Regions from separate parts of the Comamonas sp. HJ-2 genome, predicted to be linked through region 1. Evidence: predicted binding sites of a transcription regulator. Region 1 holds the regulator's gene; the other holds the start of a gene.
The links. Region 1 encodes FNR, which switches genes on or off when oxygen is low (the NO sensors DNR and NnrR bind a similar motif). Its sites were predicted from a motif close to TTGATNNNNATCAA; they were not measured.

Region 1 (10,614 bases):
TGCAGCAAAATGCTCTCGGTCAGTTCCAGCTCCAGCCACTGTGCCGGCAAGCCGCTGGCTTCCAGCACGTATTTGAGGCGGTCCACAAAGTCCGGCTGCCTGAACTCCAGCGCGGAGACATTCACCGATACCTTGACGGGCATGCCCATAGCCAGCCAGCGCGCCGCCTCTTGTACTGATTGCTCCAGCACCCAGGCATCCAGCGCAACCACATAGCCGGACTCCTCTGCCAAGGGAATGAAGGCTGCGGGAGAGATCACCCCCAGTTCGGGGTCCGTCCATCGAAGCAAAGCCTCTGCCGCCACGATGCGACCCGAACGGATATGTACCTGTGGCTGAAAGTGCACGGCCATATGCCCCTTGTCCAGCGCCTGGCGCATGGCATGCTCCAGCTTCATGCGCGAGAGCAGACCCGCACTCATTTGCGGCTGGTAGAAACTGAAATTGCCGCGTCCACGCTCCTTGACACGATACATGGCGATATCGGCCTGACGAATCAGCTCGTCCAGCGTCAAACCATCCGCCGGAAATTGCGCAGCCCCAATGCTGCACTGAACGGAAAAGCCCAGACCGTCAAGCATGAAGGGCTGGCGCATTTCGTCCAGAATACGGGCGGCCACGGCCGAAGCCCCTTCCCCCGTGCAATCATGCAGATAGAGAACAAATTCGTCGCCGCCCTGACGGCACAGCACATCGGCAGGGCGCAGCAGTCCGCTCAGCCGCTGAGCAACCAGCTTAAGCACACGGTCGCCGAAGTCATGGCCCAGTGAATCGTTGATGATCTTGAAACGGTCCAGATCCAGAAACAGAATGCTGAAGGGCTGCTGTGTGAAGCGCGCCGCCGTGATGGCAGCTTGCACGTGACGGCTCAAACTCAGGCGATTGGGCAGCCCTGTCAAGGCATCACTGTAAGCCAGCTGCTCAATCTGCTTTTGGGCACTGCGCTGCATGGTCATGTCGCGCATAAAGCCAATGCTTTGTACCAGGCGCCCATAGCCGTCACGCAATGCCACCCAGGACAGCCAGACCGCGCAGCGCTGACCTTCACTCTGCTTGAGCCAAAGATTGCCCTCCCAGAAGCTGCCCACATCCCAGCGCGCAGCGGCCAGCTCCAGCAGGTCGGACACAGGCCCTCCCTCGGACTCGAACAGAGTCCAGGCAGCGAGCCCCAGCACCGCCTTGCCATGCAGCAACTGCCCGCCAGCCGGGTTGACCTGAACGATGACACCATTGGCATCGGCAATGAATATACCGTCCAGGCTGGACTCGAACACTCTTGCAGCCAGACGCAGTTCTGTCGCCGAGCTGGATTCCACCGTGATGTCTCGATAGGAGTAGATACGCCCTATCGCCACACCGCGACTGAGCTGAGGCACGGAGCGGCGCTCCAGAACCCTGCCACTGAGCAGCTGCAGTACCTCCGAGGTTTCAGGAGCCGACAGGTCCTGCGCATCCTGTAGAAGAGTGAACTGACTCTCGCTGCTGATGGTCTGCGCTTCCAAATGGGCAAAGACGGCCGCATCATCTCGCTGCACGAGCAGTGGTTCGGGTAGTTGCCACAGCTCCGCGAAACGGTGATTGAATGCACGAATGCCGCCGCGCAGATCACAGACCAGCATGCCATCTGCAGCGGACTCAAGCGTCGCCCGCAACTCTGCAAGCAGCATGTCCAGTTCGCTCTCGTGCCGCAACTGCTCGCTGCGGTCGAGCATGGTTAGCATCAACCAGCGTGGATTGAGGGCGATGGAGCCCACCCCCATCTCCACAGCTGTCAATGAACCATTGGCTGTACAGATTTCTGTGAGAAATTTCGCCCCACCCACCCAGTTTGAGGCATCCTGCCAGAACGCCTTTTGCACCAGGGAGGCGCACAGCACATCGACATACTGCTCCTGCGCCTGCTCGGGCGTGTAGCCCGTGAGCTGCATACTGGCTGCATTGGCATGCACGACACGCAATGTCTGCGCATCCAGCAGCCAGACCGCCTCCTGCAAACCATCGAGCATGGAGGCAAGCAGAGGGTCAATCAGAAAACTCTGCTGCAAAGTCACGCGAGGTCTTTCTCGGCAGCAGGTGCTGCAGAACTGTCAAAAAAGTAGCAAAGACGCCTTTGCGGCTGTAAAGCTTCTAACGCATTTCGAGAAAGCTGATTTCGCGTCAAGCCCCGGCGAATACCCAAACCCACATATTCAAGCAAATCTACGAACCGCAGCTTCTGCGGCGCCTGCGTGTCATAGGTCAGCACCTTCGGCTTGAGCGACTGGCTGGTGTTGACAGACACCACCACGCCCATCCGCCCATCGCTTAGTTCCACCAAAGAGCCCGGCGGATAGACCCCCAAGGTCTGCACGAATGCCTTGAGCACATCGGGCGCATATCGCTGGCGATACTGTCCGTACAGTGCAGCCATGGCTTCATGAGGCGTCATTTCGTTGCCTTGCAATGGCAGATTGCACAAGCGCTCAAAATTATTGACCAGCGCCAGGATCTGTCCGGCAATGTCCATATCTTCGGCCAGCAAGCCAAGTGGAAAGCCTGACCCATCGGCCCATTCATGATGCTGGGCGATGGCCGTCGTGACGGAAGGAGGATAGCCCATGGATAGAGCCAATGCCACCGACTCCCCGACATGACGCGCATACACGGTCTCTCGCAGAGGCGTGCGGCCCGTGCCCTGATTCAGTGCATTGGCCGATGCGGAAATCTCAAGCCCCGGCTTGCCGATGTCATGCAACAGGGCTGCCGTGCCCAGATCCTTCAATACGTCATCGCACAGGCCCAGCGTCTTACCCAGCAACAGGCTCAGCACGGAGACGTTGACACCATGAACGCCAAAGGTGGCGCCCCCCGTATCCGCGAGCAGATGCAAACTCAGATCACGAGCCTGCGCCAGTTTGACGACTTGCTGTGCAACCAGCATATCCGTCGTTGTCCTCGCCTTCTCGGGGTTGGCTGGCAACAAGGCCTGCACATCATCAAATACGGAAACCGCGCCCAGAAACCTGGACTGCACGCCCAAAATACTGTTGCGCCATGCATGCGCATCATTCTCGGGTGAGGCAGGAGCGGGTTGAGGGTCTGCGGCCGGAGGCGCTGCCGCAGCTTCCAGATCGCTTCTCGATAGATCGACCTGGACTGCCTTGAGCCTCAGGGTCCTGAGTGTCTGCAACTGCTCGTCATTGACAATCTTGAAGCTGCTGACGGGAAACGGATGGCGCAACCAGCCGGTCTCCAGATGGACATACATGCCGATACGCAGTTGTCCGATATCAATAGCAACGAAACGATTCACTTTGAGCGCTACACACAAGATAAGACATTATTCCGCAGTTCCATGACTGCTCAAGCATGACTAGGGTCTGTTGGGATGCAAACAGCATCAACAATCCCCTCTTGTGTGACTTATCGGCACCAAAGGCTGGGTTTGTAGACCAGGTCCATCCACAAAGCCCAACTCGCAACGCCAATCAGCATCAGACCTGCAACTCTGGTGCCCCACCTGGCCCGCAATGCATTGACATGCGACTGTCCCAGTTGCCACAGCCAGGGACCCGCCAGCAGCCACAGTGCACCACCAACGGCAAAGGCTGCCATGGACAAAGCACCTCGCCAGGCGCCGCCACTCAAGGCCGCCACCAACACCGCCGAATACAGCAAACCACAAGGCATCAGTGCCCAGGCAAAGCCTGCTGCCAGACTGCCGCCCGGCGCGGTGACCCAGGGCTGAACCCTGGCCCAGACGGAACGCCCCGCCCGCTCCAGCCAGGCTGGCTGCCGCGCCTGCACCACCATGGCCAGTCCCCAGGCCATGACCGCCACATGCATCAGCGTCCAAAGTCTCTGCAATGCCGTTGTCTGACTGGTCAGCCAGGCCAGACTTTCCATGGCCACGGCCGCGATCCCGCCCAGCAGGGCATAGGCAGCGATGCGCCCCAGATGAAACAGGCTGGTACGCAGCCATTGGCGTTTTTGCAGGCCGAGCACGACAACTGGCTGCCCGCCGCCGACAGGCTTCGCTGCTGTGACCACGCTGCAGGGGGCAGCGCACATCACAAGACAATGGGGCCCACCCACGAGCCCCATGATCAAAGCAGTCCAGACCAGCGAAAACAACATGCGCTAGATGATGCGCGAAAAGCGGGCGCGGTTCCGGTCGGCCTGCAAATATCGGTCAAACAGCATGGCTACTCCGCGCACAAAAAACCAGCCCAGGCCAGTGACCTTGAAGCCCTCTGCGGACAGCTCGACCAAGCCGTTGCGCTGCATCTCTGCCAGCGCATCCAGCTCCGCAGCGAAGTACTCGCGGAAATTGATAAGCCAGGCCTGCTCCATGGGCTCATACAGGACGGAACCCTGGCACATGATGGACATGATGACGGCTCTGCGCACCAGATCGTCACGTGAAAGCGCCAGTCCGCGCTGCACGGGCAGCATGCCGCCATCGACGGCATCGTAATACTCTTCAAGAGTCTTGACGTTCTGGCTGTAGGTCGCGCCCACCTTGCCGATAGCCGATACGCCCAGTGCAATCAGGTCGCAATCAGGCTGGGTGCTGTAGCCCTGAAAGTTGCGATGCAGGCGCCCCTGGCGCTTGGCAATGGCCAAAGAGTCGTCAGGCAGCGCAAAGTGGTCCATGCCTACATAGACATAGCCGCCATCCATGAATGCATCAATTGCGCCGGAGAGCATGTTCAGCTTGTCCTGTCCCATGGGCAGGTCTGCCGATTCGATGCGCCTTTGCGGCTTGAAGCGCTCGGGCAGATGCGCATAGGCATACAGTGCAATGCGATCGGGGCGCAGCTCATTGACCTGTGCCAGCGTGCGCGCAAAAGACTCGGGCGTCTGCCTGGGCAGCCCGTAGATCAGGTCCACATTGATGGAGACAAAGCCCAGGCGGCGCGCCTCGGCCACCAACGAAAAGACTTGCTCGGCGGGCTGCTCGCGGTGCACCGCTTTCTGCACCGCGGGATCAAAGTCCTGCACGCCAAAGCTCAGGCGATTGAACCCCATGTCCTTGAGAGCTCTCAGCCGCTCGTTGCTGACGGTGCGCGGATCGACCTCGATGGAGTACTCGCCCGCGGGATCCAGCTTGAAATGTTCACGCATCAAGACCATCAGCTGCTGCAACTCGGCATCGCTGAAGAAGGTCGGTGTGCCTCCGCCCAGATGCAGCTGGCTTACGAGCTGGCCTTTGCCGCAATGCTCGGTATGCATGGCCAGCTCGCGGCTCAAGTAGTCCAGATACTCGGCAGCCTTCTCATGATGCTTGGTCACGATCTTGTTGCAGGCGCAGTAATAGCAAAGCGACTCACAGAACGGCACATGCACATAAACGGACAGGGGCAAAGCGCGCGAGCCAGAATGCGTCTTGCGCTGCTTGAGTGCCAGTATGTAGTCGTCTGCACCAAAAGCCTCAACAAAACGGTCGGCTGTTGGGAACGATGTGTAGCGTGGGCCGGGGATATCAAAGCGGCTCAGCAACTCAGGCGTGACTGCGGTCATAACTGGGAGTTAGGGTGCGCCCACACTCTGTATAGAGCAGATTTCAATGGAAATCAGATCCTGAAAATCATGCCCAAAATAGGCAAAAGCGCGTGTTTTTGAACGAATACAGGCAATGTGCCCCAAGGCAATCACCCTGTCCTTGATGAAAATCAAGAGACCTCAAGGCAAGTGCTGCGACAATTTGATCCATCTCATCTTCAACCACGAGGTCAATGACCAGCGCGACTCTCCACTCCGTGTCTGTCTGCGCCGTTGCAAAAAGCCCATGAATCTTCAGACCATCAAAGCATCCTGCTCCAACTGCAATCTGCGTGAACTGTGCATGCCCATGGGCCTGGACGATGAACAAATGGAGCGCATTGACGAGATTGTGGCCACGCGCCGCAAGGTCAAGCGCGGTGGGCTGCTGTTTCGCAATGGCGAAGAGTTCACCTCGCTGTATGCCATTCGAACCGGCTTCTTCAAGACCAGCGTGGCCACCGAAGACGGACGCGATCAGGTCACAGGCTTTCAGATGGCTGGCGAAATCATTGGTCTGGACGGCATCGTCAACGACCACCACACTTGTGATGCCGTGGCCCTGGAAGACGCCGAGGTTTGCGTCATGCCGTTTGACAAACTGGAGCAGCTCTCGCGCGAGGTCACTGCCCTGCAGAACCATGTGCACAAGGTCATGAGCCGCGAAATCGTGCGCGAGCATGGCGTGATGCTGCTGCTGGGCAGCATGCGTGCCGAAGAGCGCCTGGCGGCCTTTGTGTTGAACCTGGTCCAGCGCCTGTCGGCACGCGGCTTTTCCAAGTCGGAGCTGGTGCTGCGCATGACGCGCGAAGAAATCGGCAGTTACCTGGGCCTCAAGCTCGAGACCGTGAGCCGCACTTTCTCCAAATTTGCAGAGGAAGGCATTGTGGAAGTCAAGCAGCGCCACCTGCGCATCCTGGATACCGAGGCGCTCAAACGCATCGTCAACAGCCAGCAATGCCAGAACTGAACCGAGTCGACAGACACTCTCAAGACAAAGCCCGCGGACAGCGGGCTTTTTTGTCTGTGCGAATTAATCGGGCAGAGGCTCGGAAACGATGCCGCCATTGAGATCGCTGACGGAGCGACCCAGCATCACCGTCATCGCACCTCCGATCAGGGTCACGACCCAGAAGGCAAAAAAAGCGACCGTATAGATGGCCTGGCGCGACCAGTCCAGGGGGGAGCCCAGCCAGTGCACATCCAGCGGGTCCACAAAGGCGAAAACCACCATCTCCATGATTGCCGCCGCCAGAAAGGCCGGCCAGACAATCCACATCCAGCGTCGAGCATCCATCCTGATTCTCCTTGGGCTGTGGGCTTGGTCATATTTTGCACAACAGTGGTGACCGTTCATGCAGGACTGCGGGCATGCACCGTGGCGGGAAACCCTGAACCACTCTCTTTTCAGTAGCATCCTGCGCCATCTGGATATCAAAAAACCATTTGCTTCTACATCAACGTTAGACAGAACATGCGCAACACGCTCTGATTTTGATATCGGCAACAAAAAAGGCCGCAAAAGCGACCTTGGCGGAGCAAGCGCCGGAGCGCTCAGCGATCCAGCGGATGGTCCTTGGCTGGTGTGGCCGCATGATTGCGGCCGGTGACTGCTGGTGCCAGGCTTTTTTCACTTTCGCTCAGGCGCTGGTTGATTTCCATGCCATGGCGGTAGTAGTCAGGGTCAATCACGGGATCGGGCCTGCTCAGTGCGATGTATGCGGTGACAAAGCCGGCAATCACCACGATCACCGGGCCGGCGATGATGAGCCAGACATGGGCAAACTTCCACCAGGGCTTGCCGTCCTCGGGGTGGATGATCTTGGCCGTTTGCGAGACCTTGGCTTGTGCTGCCGACATGATGAAACCTCTTTCCAAAATTCTGACCACCCAGGCACACACGGCAGGGTGGCATAAATTGTTGCCGATTGGCGGTGCCCTTGTCCGGCCTCCGTGATGGCTCACGAAGACCGTCAAGACCTGGCATTAACGCGGCACCAGGAACACCGTCTTCTCGGAAATACGCCCTGCTCCGGCAGTCACTGCATCCACATTGAAGTGTACGGGGTGCGAGCCGGGAGTTGCTGAGCCATACGGAATCTGCAGCCGCACCGCAATGCCGCGCGTCTCTGCAGGGCCAACGCTCACTTCCTGCTCGGATGCGACTTCCAGATTCTCCAGGCCCACGGCGCTGATACGGTAGCGCTGCTCGGACTCGGTGGCGTTCATGATCTGCAGACGGTAGACGTTCTCCAGCTTGCCGCCCGCCACGATGCGCGAAAGCGCAGCACGGTCACGAATCACATCGACCTTGAGCGGCTCGCGCAGCACCAGACTGGCGATCATGGCAGCGCTGAGGGCCACCAGCACGGCCGAGTAGATCAGCACACGCGGGCGGAAAATACGGCGAATAACCTGCACCTGCTTCCAGGCCTTGGCCACGGCATTCTGAGTGGTCAACCGGATCAGGCCACGCGGATACTCCATCTTGTCCATCACGGAGTTGCAGGCATCGATGCACAGACCGCAGCCGATGCATTCGTACTGCAACCCTTTGCGGATATCGATGCCCACGGGGCAGACCTGAACGCAAAGCTTGCAATCTATGCAGTCCCCCAGGCCCTGTGCCTTGTAGTCGACGTCTTTCTTGCGCGGGCCGCGAGCTTCACCACGTTCGGCGTCGTAGCTGACGATCATGGTGTCCTTGTCGAACATGGCACTCTGAAAGCGTGCATAGGGACACATGTACTTGCAGACCTGCTCGCGCATATAGCCGGCGTTGCCGTAGGTGGCGAAGCCGTAGAACGCCACCCAGAAAATCTGCCAGTTGCCCTGGAAGGCCATCAACTCCACACCCAACTCACGGATGGGCACGAAGTAGCCGACAAAGGTGAAACCTGTCCAAAGAGACAGAGCGATCCAGAGAAACTGCTTGAGCGACTTTTTCCAGATCTTCTCCAAAGTCCAGCCGCTCTTGTCGATACGCATGCGGGCACTGCGATCGCCTTCGACCTTGCTTTCGATCCACATGAAGATCTCGGTGTAGACCGTCTGCGGACAGGAGAAGCCACACCACAGACGCCCGGCTACGGCGGTAAACAGGAACAGCCCCAGTGCGCTGATGATCAGCAGCCCCGTCAGATAGATGAAGTCCTGCGGGTACAGCACCAGTCCGAACAGATAGAAGCGCCGGGCCCCCAAATCGAACAGCACCATCTGGCGCTCGCCCCACTGCAGCCAGGGCAGGCCGTAGAAGACGATCTGGGTCAGAAACACCATGGCCCAGCGCCACCGTGAGAACACGCCGCTAATAGAGCGTGAGTACACTTTTTGCTCGGAAGCGAACATAGGCACCAACTCAGGCCCGCCCTCATGAGGCTCAGGCGTGATCGGTATGACTTTTCGGGGCTTCCCCTGATCGCACGGCATCGCAGTTCCTTAATATTTTTGTAATTACTGAAAATTGAAACGCGAAAAAGGCGGTGCCAGGGCACCGCCTTTTAAAAACGCATTACTTCTGGTTTTGCGTATTCGAAAGACTCCAGACATAGGAAGCCAGCACGGCAATTTGCGCCTCCGTCAACTTCTCTTTCTGGGCAGGCATCTCATTGTGCTTGCCGTTGTTGACGATGTTGACGATTGCCGCCTCACCCCAGCCATGCAGCCAGATGTCATCGGTCAGGTTAGGAGCTCCCAGCGCGGGGTTGCCCTTGCCGTCCATGCCGTGACAAGCCGCACAGGCCACGAATTTGGACTTGCCCTGCGAAGCCTTGACGGCATCGTGAGGGCTGCCCGACAGGCTCAGCACATAGTGCGCCACATTGCGCACATCCTCCGCCGAGCCCACGGCTGCCGCCATGGGCGGCATCATGCCGATACGGCCGTTGGTGATGGTCTCCCTGATCTTCTCGGGAGATCCGCCATGCAACCAGTCGCCGTCCGCCAGATTCGGGAAGGACTTGCTGCCGCGAGCGTCAGAGCCGTGGCATTGCGCACAGTTGTTCATGAACAGACGCTCGCCAATGGCCATGGCCTGAGGGTCCTTGGCCATTTCTTCGGTGGGCATGCTGGTGAACTTGGCATACAGAGGCTCCAGGTCCGCCTTGGCCTTGGCCATTTCCTTGTCGTAGGCGCCGGTCTGGCTCCAGTCCAGCTTGCCGCCGAAGCCGCCAAGACCTGGGTAGACCACAAGATAGCCCAGGCTGAAAACCACGGTGATCACGAACAGACCCATCCACCACTTGGGCATGGGGTTGTTGAGTTCACGCAGGTCTTCGTCCCAGACATGGCCTGTGGTGTTGTCGCCCGAGGGAACGACCTTCTTGCGGGCCACCAGAATCAGCAGCAGCAAGCAGCCAAAGATGCCGATCAGCGTAATCGCCGCGACATACACCGACCAGAAATTGTTAATGAAATCGCTCATGGGATGTTCTCGTTGTGGTGATCAGACTCAGTCTTCCAGGAATGGAACCTGAGCTGCCTCGTCAAAACGGGCCTGGTTGCGGCGGGCATACGCCCACCACCAGATGCCCACGAAACACGCCAGCGATGCCAGCGTGGCCACGATACGCATGGTGGTGATATCCATTTCCAGCCCTTTCTCTCTTACTTGACGGCGCGACCAAGGACCTGCAGATAGGCAATCACTGCCTCCATCTCTGTCTTGTCCTTGACCTCGGCCTGAGCACCGGCGATTTCCGCATCGGTGTACGGCACGCCCACCTTGCGCAGCGCGCTCATGCGCGTTGCCACGGCCGTGTCATCCACCTTGTTGGCTTCCAGCCAGGGGTAAGCAGGCATGTTGGACTCGGGCACCACGTCACGCGGGTTGTTCAGGTGGATGCGATGCCATTCGTCGCTGTACTTGCCGCCCACGCGATGCAGGTCGGGGCCGGTACGCTTGGAGCCCCACTGGAAGGGGTGGTCGTAGACGAACTCGCCAGCCACCGAGTAGTGGCCGTAGCGCATGGTCTCGGCGCGGAAGGGACGGATCATCTGCGAGTGGCAGTTGTAGCAACCCTCGCGCAGATAGACGTCGCGCCCCATCAGCTGCAACGGCGTGTAGGGCTTGAGACCCGCCACGGCTTCGGT
Region 2 (6,078 bases), on a different contig from region 1:
CTTGTGGACCCTAGCTGCGCCGCAGGCGCTGGCTGCTGACGCCTATCCAAGCAAGCCTGTCAAGCTCATCGTGCCTTTTGCCGCCGGCGGCTCCACCGACATCGTGGCCCGCGTGATTGCCGAAGGCATGCGCACCACGCTGGGGCAACCGGTGATCGTGGACAACAAGGGCGGCGCAGGAGGACTGATCGGCAGCGAGGCCATCGCCCAGGCAGCTCCAGACGGCTACAGCATTGGCATGGCTACCGTGAGCACAGCCACCATCAACCCCCTGCTCTACAAACGCGCCAGCAAGATTGAAGGCAAGCTGCTGCCGGTTGCCAATCTGGTGACCATGCCTTCGGTCTATATGGCCCACCCCAAGATGGGCGTGAACAACTTCAAGGACTTTCTCGCCAAGGTCAAGGCCCAGCCCGGCACCTACAGTGCCGGAGTGCCGGGCCTGGGAACGCTGGGACATCTGATGGTTGCCTCGTTCAACGAAACCATGAAGACCCAGATCCAGATCGTGCCCTATCGCGGCAACGGCCCTGCACTCAATGACGCCTTGGCCGGCATGGTTCAGATCATGACCGACCAGTTGCCCTCGGCAATGCCACAGATCAAGGGCGGCAAGCTGCTGCCTGTGGTGGTGGCCTCACATGGCCGCTCACCCGACCTGCCCAATGTGCCGACCTTCAAGGAACTGGGCTACGACGAACTCAACGAACTGGGCATCAGCTGGTTCGGTCTGGTCGTCCCCAGCAACACACCAGCTCCCATCGTGAAGCAGTTGCAGGATGCGGCTGTCAAGGCAGTCCACCTGCCCGAGGTGCAAAAGCATCTGAAGAATCTGGGCGCGACGGCGACCGAGGCAGCGCCCTCCCTGTTCCCGGCCCAGATCGCCGCCGAACTCAAGCGCAACAAGGCCCTGCTCGACAAGGCCGGCGTCAAGCCCGAATAAGAGCCCGCCCTGCAGCCGGCACTCGCTGCAGCCGGCCGGTTGCTTCTTCATGCCCTATCTTCTTCACCACAGCTCAAGGACCCTTTTGCCATGCAAGCGATGAGCGCCCTGCAGGATTTTTTTCAACGCGAGACACCGCGCATGACGGCATTGGCCGACCAGATCTGGTCTCTGGCCGAGCTGCGCTATGCCGAGAACGCTTCGGCCCAGCTGCACATCGATGCGCTGCAGCAGGCTGGCTTTCGAATCACCCGCGATGTAGCAGACATTCCCACCGCCTTCATGGCCGAATGGGGCGATGCAGGCCCGGTCATTGCCTTGCTGGGTGAATACGACGCCCTGTCAGGCCTGAACCAGCAAAGCGGTGCTCTGGTTTGCACCCCGTCCACCGACAGCCCCGGTCTGGCCGGCCACGGCTGCGGCCACCATCTACTGGGAACTTCTGCGCACTTTGCCGCTATTGCGCTGCAGCAGCACCTGAAAAGCACCGGCACGAGCGGACGCGTGCGCTATTACGGCTGTCCGGCCGAGGAAGGCGGCTCCGGCAAGACCTTCATGGCCCGCGCCGGCGTGTTCGATGATGTGGATGCAGCACTGACCTGGCACCCAGCCAGCTACACCGGTCTGTTCAGCCAAAGCACGCTGGCCAATATTCAGGCAAAGTTTGTCTTCCATGGCAAGGCATCGCATGCCGCGCACTCGCCCCACCTGGGCCGCAGCGCCTTGGATGCAGTGGAGCTCATGAACGTGGGGGTGAACTATTTGCGCGAGCACATGCCCTCGGACGCCCGCGTGCACTACGCCGTCACCGATAGCGGTGGTCTGTCGCCCAATGTCGTGCAGGCGCGCGCCGAAGTGCTGTATCTGGTGCGGGCAGCACGCAACCACGAAGCCGCCGAACTCTATGAGCGCGTTCAGAACGTGGCGCGTGGCGCCGCACTGATGACGGACTGCAAGCTCGAAATCATCTTCGACAAGGCCTGTTCCAATCTGCTGCAAAACAGCACGCTGAACAGCGTGATGCATGCGCAGATGCAGGCACTGGGACAGTTGCAAGCCGATGCACAGGCACATGCTGTTGCCGGCCGGTTCCAGGCCACGCTGGACAAAAACGATGTCGATGCCGTCAGCCGCCCTTTGGCCAGCGTGCTGCGCGGCAAGGTGCCGGCCATTTTTGAAGGTCTGACGCCCTACGACCCGAACGCCAAAGACATTATGTTCGGCTCCACCGACGTGGCCGATGTGAGCTGGATCACGCCCACGGTTCAGGCCTGGGTGGCCTGCTATGCTTTTGGCACACCGCTGCACTCCTGGCAGATGGTGTCGCAGGGGCAGTCCGGCCTGGCTCACACCGGCATGGTGCACGCCGCAAAAATTCTGACAGCCACCGCCATGGAGCTGTTCGCCCAGCCCGAGTTGCTGGAACGCGCCAAGGAAGAACTACTGCAACGCCGCGAGGGCAAGCCCTATGTCTGCCCCATTCCTGCAGAGGTAGCTCTGCCCTTTTTGCGAAAGTAAGTTGGCAACGCCTCCCTCCTCTGAAAGGAATTTCGGCAACCTCAAAGCAAAAGCCCCTGAAAGCGCCCGCCAGGATTGAGGATTCGCCATGCGCGCCATGCTTGCTCTGCCTCAAAGCGGCTGCGGTCAAAGCTTGATGCAGCACAAGCCCCCGGCCAGGCCGAGCGGCCATAGTGAGACATGCCGCAAGACTGCGGAAACTCAACAGGGAGGCACCATGAAGCTGATGATCGATCTCTTTTCAACCGACTACGGACTGATGAGCCTGGCCGTGATTTTGCTGATCATCGTCATGGCCGCTTTCTTTACCCGCCTCTTTCTTGGCAAGATGAAGAACGTTGCCAGCACCCCATTGGAGTAAATCCAGACTTCATAGCACGCTGCGCATGTACTGCCTTGGGTTGCTGGCGATATGGTGCGGTTCGAGTGCAAAAAAGGCCGGAGCTTTCACTCCGGCCTTTTTCTTGACCGCATCGCCCAGCGTGCTCAGTAATGCGGCGGCAACTCGTCGCGCAGATTGCGCACCATCGCGCCCCCGCCTTCTGGCGCTTGGCGCTTGAGTTCCCTCACCTCGTTGATCAACAGATCGATCTGCTGCTGCTGGCGGTAGATCGTCATATTGAGTTGCTCGAGCAAATCCTCGGTGTAGCTGGCCTTGATCTCCAGCTCCATGATTCGCTCTTGCAAGGCTTCGTGACTGTCGCTCATGACTTCAGCGCCTTGGCAAGACGAGCAATGCCTGCGCGAATCTTGTCCTCGTCAGCCGTGGCAAACGAGAGGCGGAAGGTCGCCGTATCGGGGTTCTGTGCATAGAACGGAGCGCCCGGTACAAAGGCCACGCCCTCTTCAATGGCCTTCTTGGCCAACACGGCCGCATCCGCCAATTGGCCACGCGCGCCCGTCAGGCGCACCCACATGAACAGGCCGCCGGCAGGCTGCACGAACTCGACGGCATCGCCCAGTTGCTCGCGCAGCGCATCGCCCATGGTCTCGGCACGCTTGGCATAGACCTCGCGCACATGGGCCAGGGTCTTGGGCATGGCGCCGGACTTCAGATACTGGGCTGCAGTGGCCTGGGCAAAGGTGCTGGTATGGGCATCGCTGAACTGCTTGCACATCACGGCGCGAGCAAGCAATTCGGGATGTGCAATCAGCCAGCCGATACGCAGACCGGGGCTGAGCACCTTGGACAACGAACCGCAGTGAGCCAGCCACTCTCGGCTGCCAGGAACTTCGCGCGTCAGCGACAGCAGGCTGGCAGGAGGCGCTTCATTAAAGTACAGATCGCCGTAGGGGTCATCTTCTACCACCAGAGTCTGGTACTTGACGGCCAGCTCCAGCACCTTTTTGCGGCGTTCCAGGCTCAGCATGGCACCACTGGGATTGCCGAAGGTCGGGATCAGATAGACCAGCTTGGGCTTGTGCTCGGCAATCAGCTTTTCCAGTTCGTCGGTCTTCACGCCATGCTCGTCCACAGGGGCGGAGATCACCTCTGCGCCATAGAGGCGGAAACACTGAATCGTGGCCAGGAAAGTGGGGCCTTCGACGATGACCTTGTCACCCTCTCCCACCATGGTCTTGCCCAGCAAGTCCAGTGCCTGCTGGCTGCCGGTGGTGACGATGAGTTGATCGGGCGCCACATCGGGCACGCCCTTGCCAGCCATAAAGGACGACAGTTGCTCGCGCAGCGGCTGGTAACCCTCTGTCGCACCGTACTGCAATGCGGCTCCCGCCTCCTGCTGCAGGGCTGCCGCGGAGGCAGCGCTGATGCCCGCTACGTCAAACATGGCGCTGTCCGGAAAGCCGCCCGCAAAGCTGATGATGCCTGGCTTGCCCAGCAGCTTGAAGAGTTCGCGGATCGCAGAGGTTTCTACGTGATCGAGTCGTTTGGCAAATTGCATACGTTTTCTTGGTTAAAGCGCTACGGGAATCTCGTCGCTGCTTGAGCGGCAGATGCCCATTGTGGCGTGCGAATCGCCCCAGAGACAGGAAGTGGCTTTTATGTAGGCGCTATTCCATGCTGCAAGTAATCAAACTCCTACCAAACCTCTAAAGTTGATAGCAATTGTTAATTGCGCATAACTTCGTGTCTCAAACTTTGAATTGGACAGCGCCAAGGCTCTGACAAGAACATACGCCTACCGATCAACGGACCGCGTATTTGACGGATTTTTTCACTTGTTTTTGGGATGGAGGATTTATGCGTACTACTACTTTTACCGGCAAGGCACTGTCTGTTGCCATTGACGGCAAGACCCCGTTGAGCCTACGCAGCCTGTGTGCCGTAGCCTTGGTTGCCAGTCTGGCTGCCTGTGGCTCCAGTGGCTCTCTGCGCAGCGACCTCGGACCCGACGGCACCGGCGGTGGAGATGTTGTTGCCGGAGGCGGCACTGGTGGGGGCACCGGCGGTGGCACTGGTGGCGGTACCGGAGGTGGAACTGGCGGTGGAACAGGTGGAGGCACAGGCGGCGGTACTGGTGGTGGCAACACCGGTGGCGGTGATGGCGGCACGGGCAACCCGCCTGTGGCAAGCACTCCGCTCACGCCGGTGCGCGACACCGTGGCGGATGTCACTGGAACGCTCTCTGGAACAAGCGGCGTCATCAGCGACGTCAACAACATCGTGACCTCCACTCTGGGCACGGCCACCAACGGCACTCCTCTGAGCGGTGTGGCCCAGCCGGCCGGCGGCATTCTTGGCAATGTGAACAATGCCGTCAACAGCGTGGGTAGCGGCGTCAGCGCAGGCCTGGGCCAGATCGGCAAGACGGCCGACCCCATAGGCACCACCTTGCAAGGCGTGGCTCCTGCTGTCGGCTATCTGGGCGCTGCGGTCACTTCGGCAGGCAAGACGGTCAGTGCGCTGGACACTCCTCAGCTTGGCGTGGTCGGCGATGTGGCGGGCCTGGCGGGCGGCACGGTGCAAATCCTGGGCACCACCGTTTCCGGCGTCGAGGGCACGGTGGCAAAGCTGACCGGCAACCCGCTGGTCTCGGGTCTTACGACTCAGGTCAGCCAGGTCGCCACGCCGGTATTGAGCACCGTGCTCGGTACCACCCAGAATCTGGTTCAGACCACTGGCCTCGGCCAGCCGGTTAACAGCTTGCTGGGTACCGTGGGCGGAGTCGTCAATCATGTGGGAGCTTCCGTCACCAGCACCGGAGTTCCCGTTGTTGCTCCGCTGGGCGGTGTGGTCTCGGGCGTCGGCCAGACCGTGGCCGGCCTGGGCGGCGTGGTGACTGGCCCCGGCACACCTAGCGGCGGCCTGCTCGGTGGCGTGCTCGGCAATGTCACGGGCGGCGCAGGCGGCTCCGCTGGTGGAGCAGGCAATATTGTCGGCGGCGTGCTGGGCGGCGTCACGGGCCTGGTCGGTGGCGTGACCGGTGGAGCAAGCGGTGGCGGCAATGCCGGTAGCCCTGTCGCAGGAACAGGCAATCTGGTCGGAGGCGTGTTGGGCGGCGTCACAGGGCTTGTCGGCGGTGTCACGGGATCGGCAGGCGCTCCAGCAGGAGGCAGTGGCAATGCCGGCACTGCGGTGACAGGCCTGGTCGGCAACACCGTTGGCGCAGTCACAGGCCTTGTGGGCGGTGTACTTGGCGGCGTGACCAATGTCGCTG

Region 2: ACWGXF_RS10265 (DUF3149 domain-containing protein) is a predicted target of FNR. The motif match lies at 2,563-2,576, and genes of this name have one in related genera.

The regions. Positions count from the first base shown of each region.
Region 1 covers NZ_JBSIFD010000014.1:166,873-177,486, reverse strand. Annotated here, with positions in the region: gene ACWGXF_RS13625 (sensor domain-containing protein) at 1-2,051, opposite strand, end outside; gene ACWGXF_RS13620 (HD-GYP domain-containing protein) at 2,048-3,013, opposite strand; partial or broken gene ACWGXF_RS13615 (DUF3391 domain-containing protein) at 3,053-3,292, opposite strand; gene ACWGXF_RS13610 (sulfite exporter TauE/SafE family protein) at 3,403-4,116, opposite strand; gene hemN (oxygen-independent coproporphyrinogen III oxidase) at 4,120-5,502, opposite strand; gene fnr (fumarate/nitrate reduction transcriptional regulator Fnr) at 5,771-6,493, shown strand; gene ACWGXF_RS13595 (hypothetical protein) at 6,557-6,820, opposite strand; gene ACWGXF_RS13590 (FixH family protein) at 7,078-7,383, opposite strand; gene ccoG (cytochrome c oxidase accessory protein CcoG) at 7,510-8,952, opposite strand; gene ccoP (cytochrome-c oxidase, cbb3-type subunit III) at 9,035-9,946, opposite strand; gene ACWGXF_RS13575 (cbb3-type cytochrome oxidase subunit 3) at 9,974-10,111, opposite strand; gene ccoO (cytochrome-c oxidase, cbb3-type subunit II) at 10,129-10,614, opposite strand, start outside.
Region 2 covers NZ_JBSIFD010000011.1:21,667-27,744, reverse strand. Annotated here, with positions in the region: gene ACWGXF_RS10275 (tripartite tricarboxylate transporter substrate-binding protein) at 1-943, shown strand, start outside; gene ACWGXF_RS10270 (M20 family metallopeptidase) at 1,034-2,461, shown strand; gene ACWGXF_RS10265 (DUF3149 domain-containing protein) at 2,679-2,822, shown strand; gene ACWGXF_RS10260 (SlyX family protein) at 2,948-3,169, opposite strand; gene ACWGXF_RS10255 (aminotransferase-like domain-containing protein) at 3,166-4,362, opposite strand; gene ACWGXF_RS10250 (collagen-like triple helix repeat-containing protein) at 4,662-6,078, shown strand, end outside.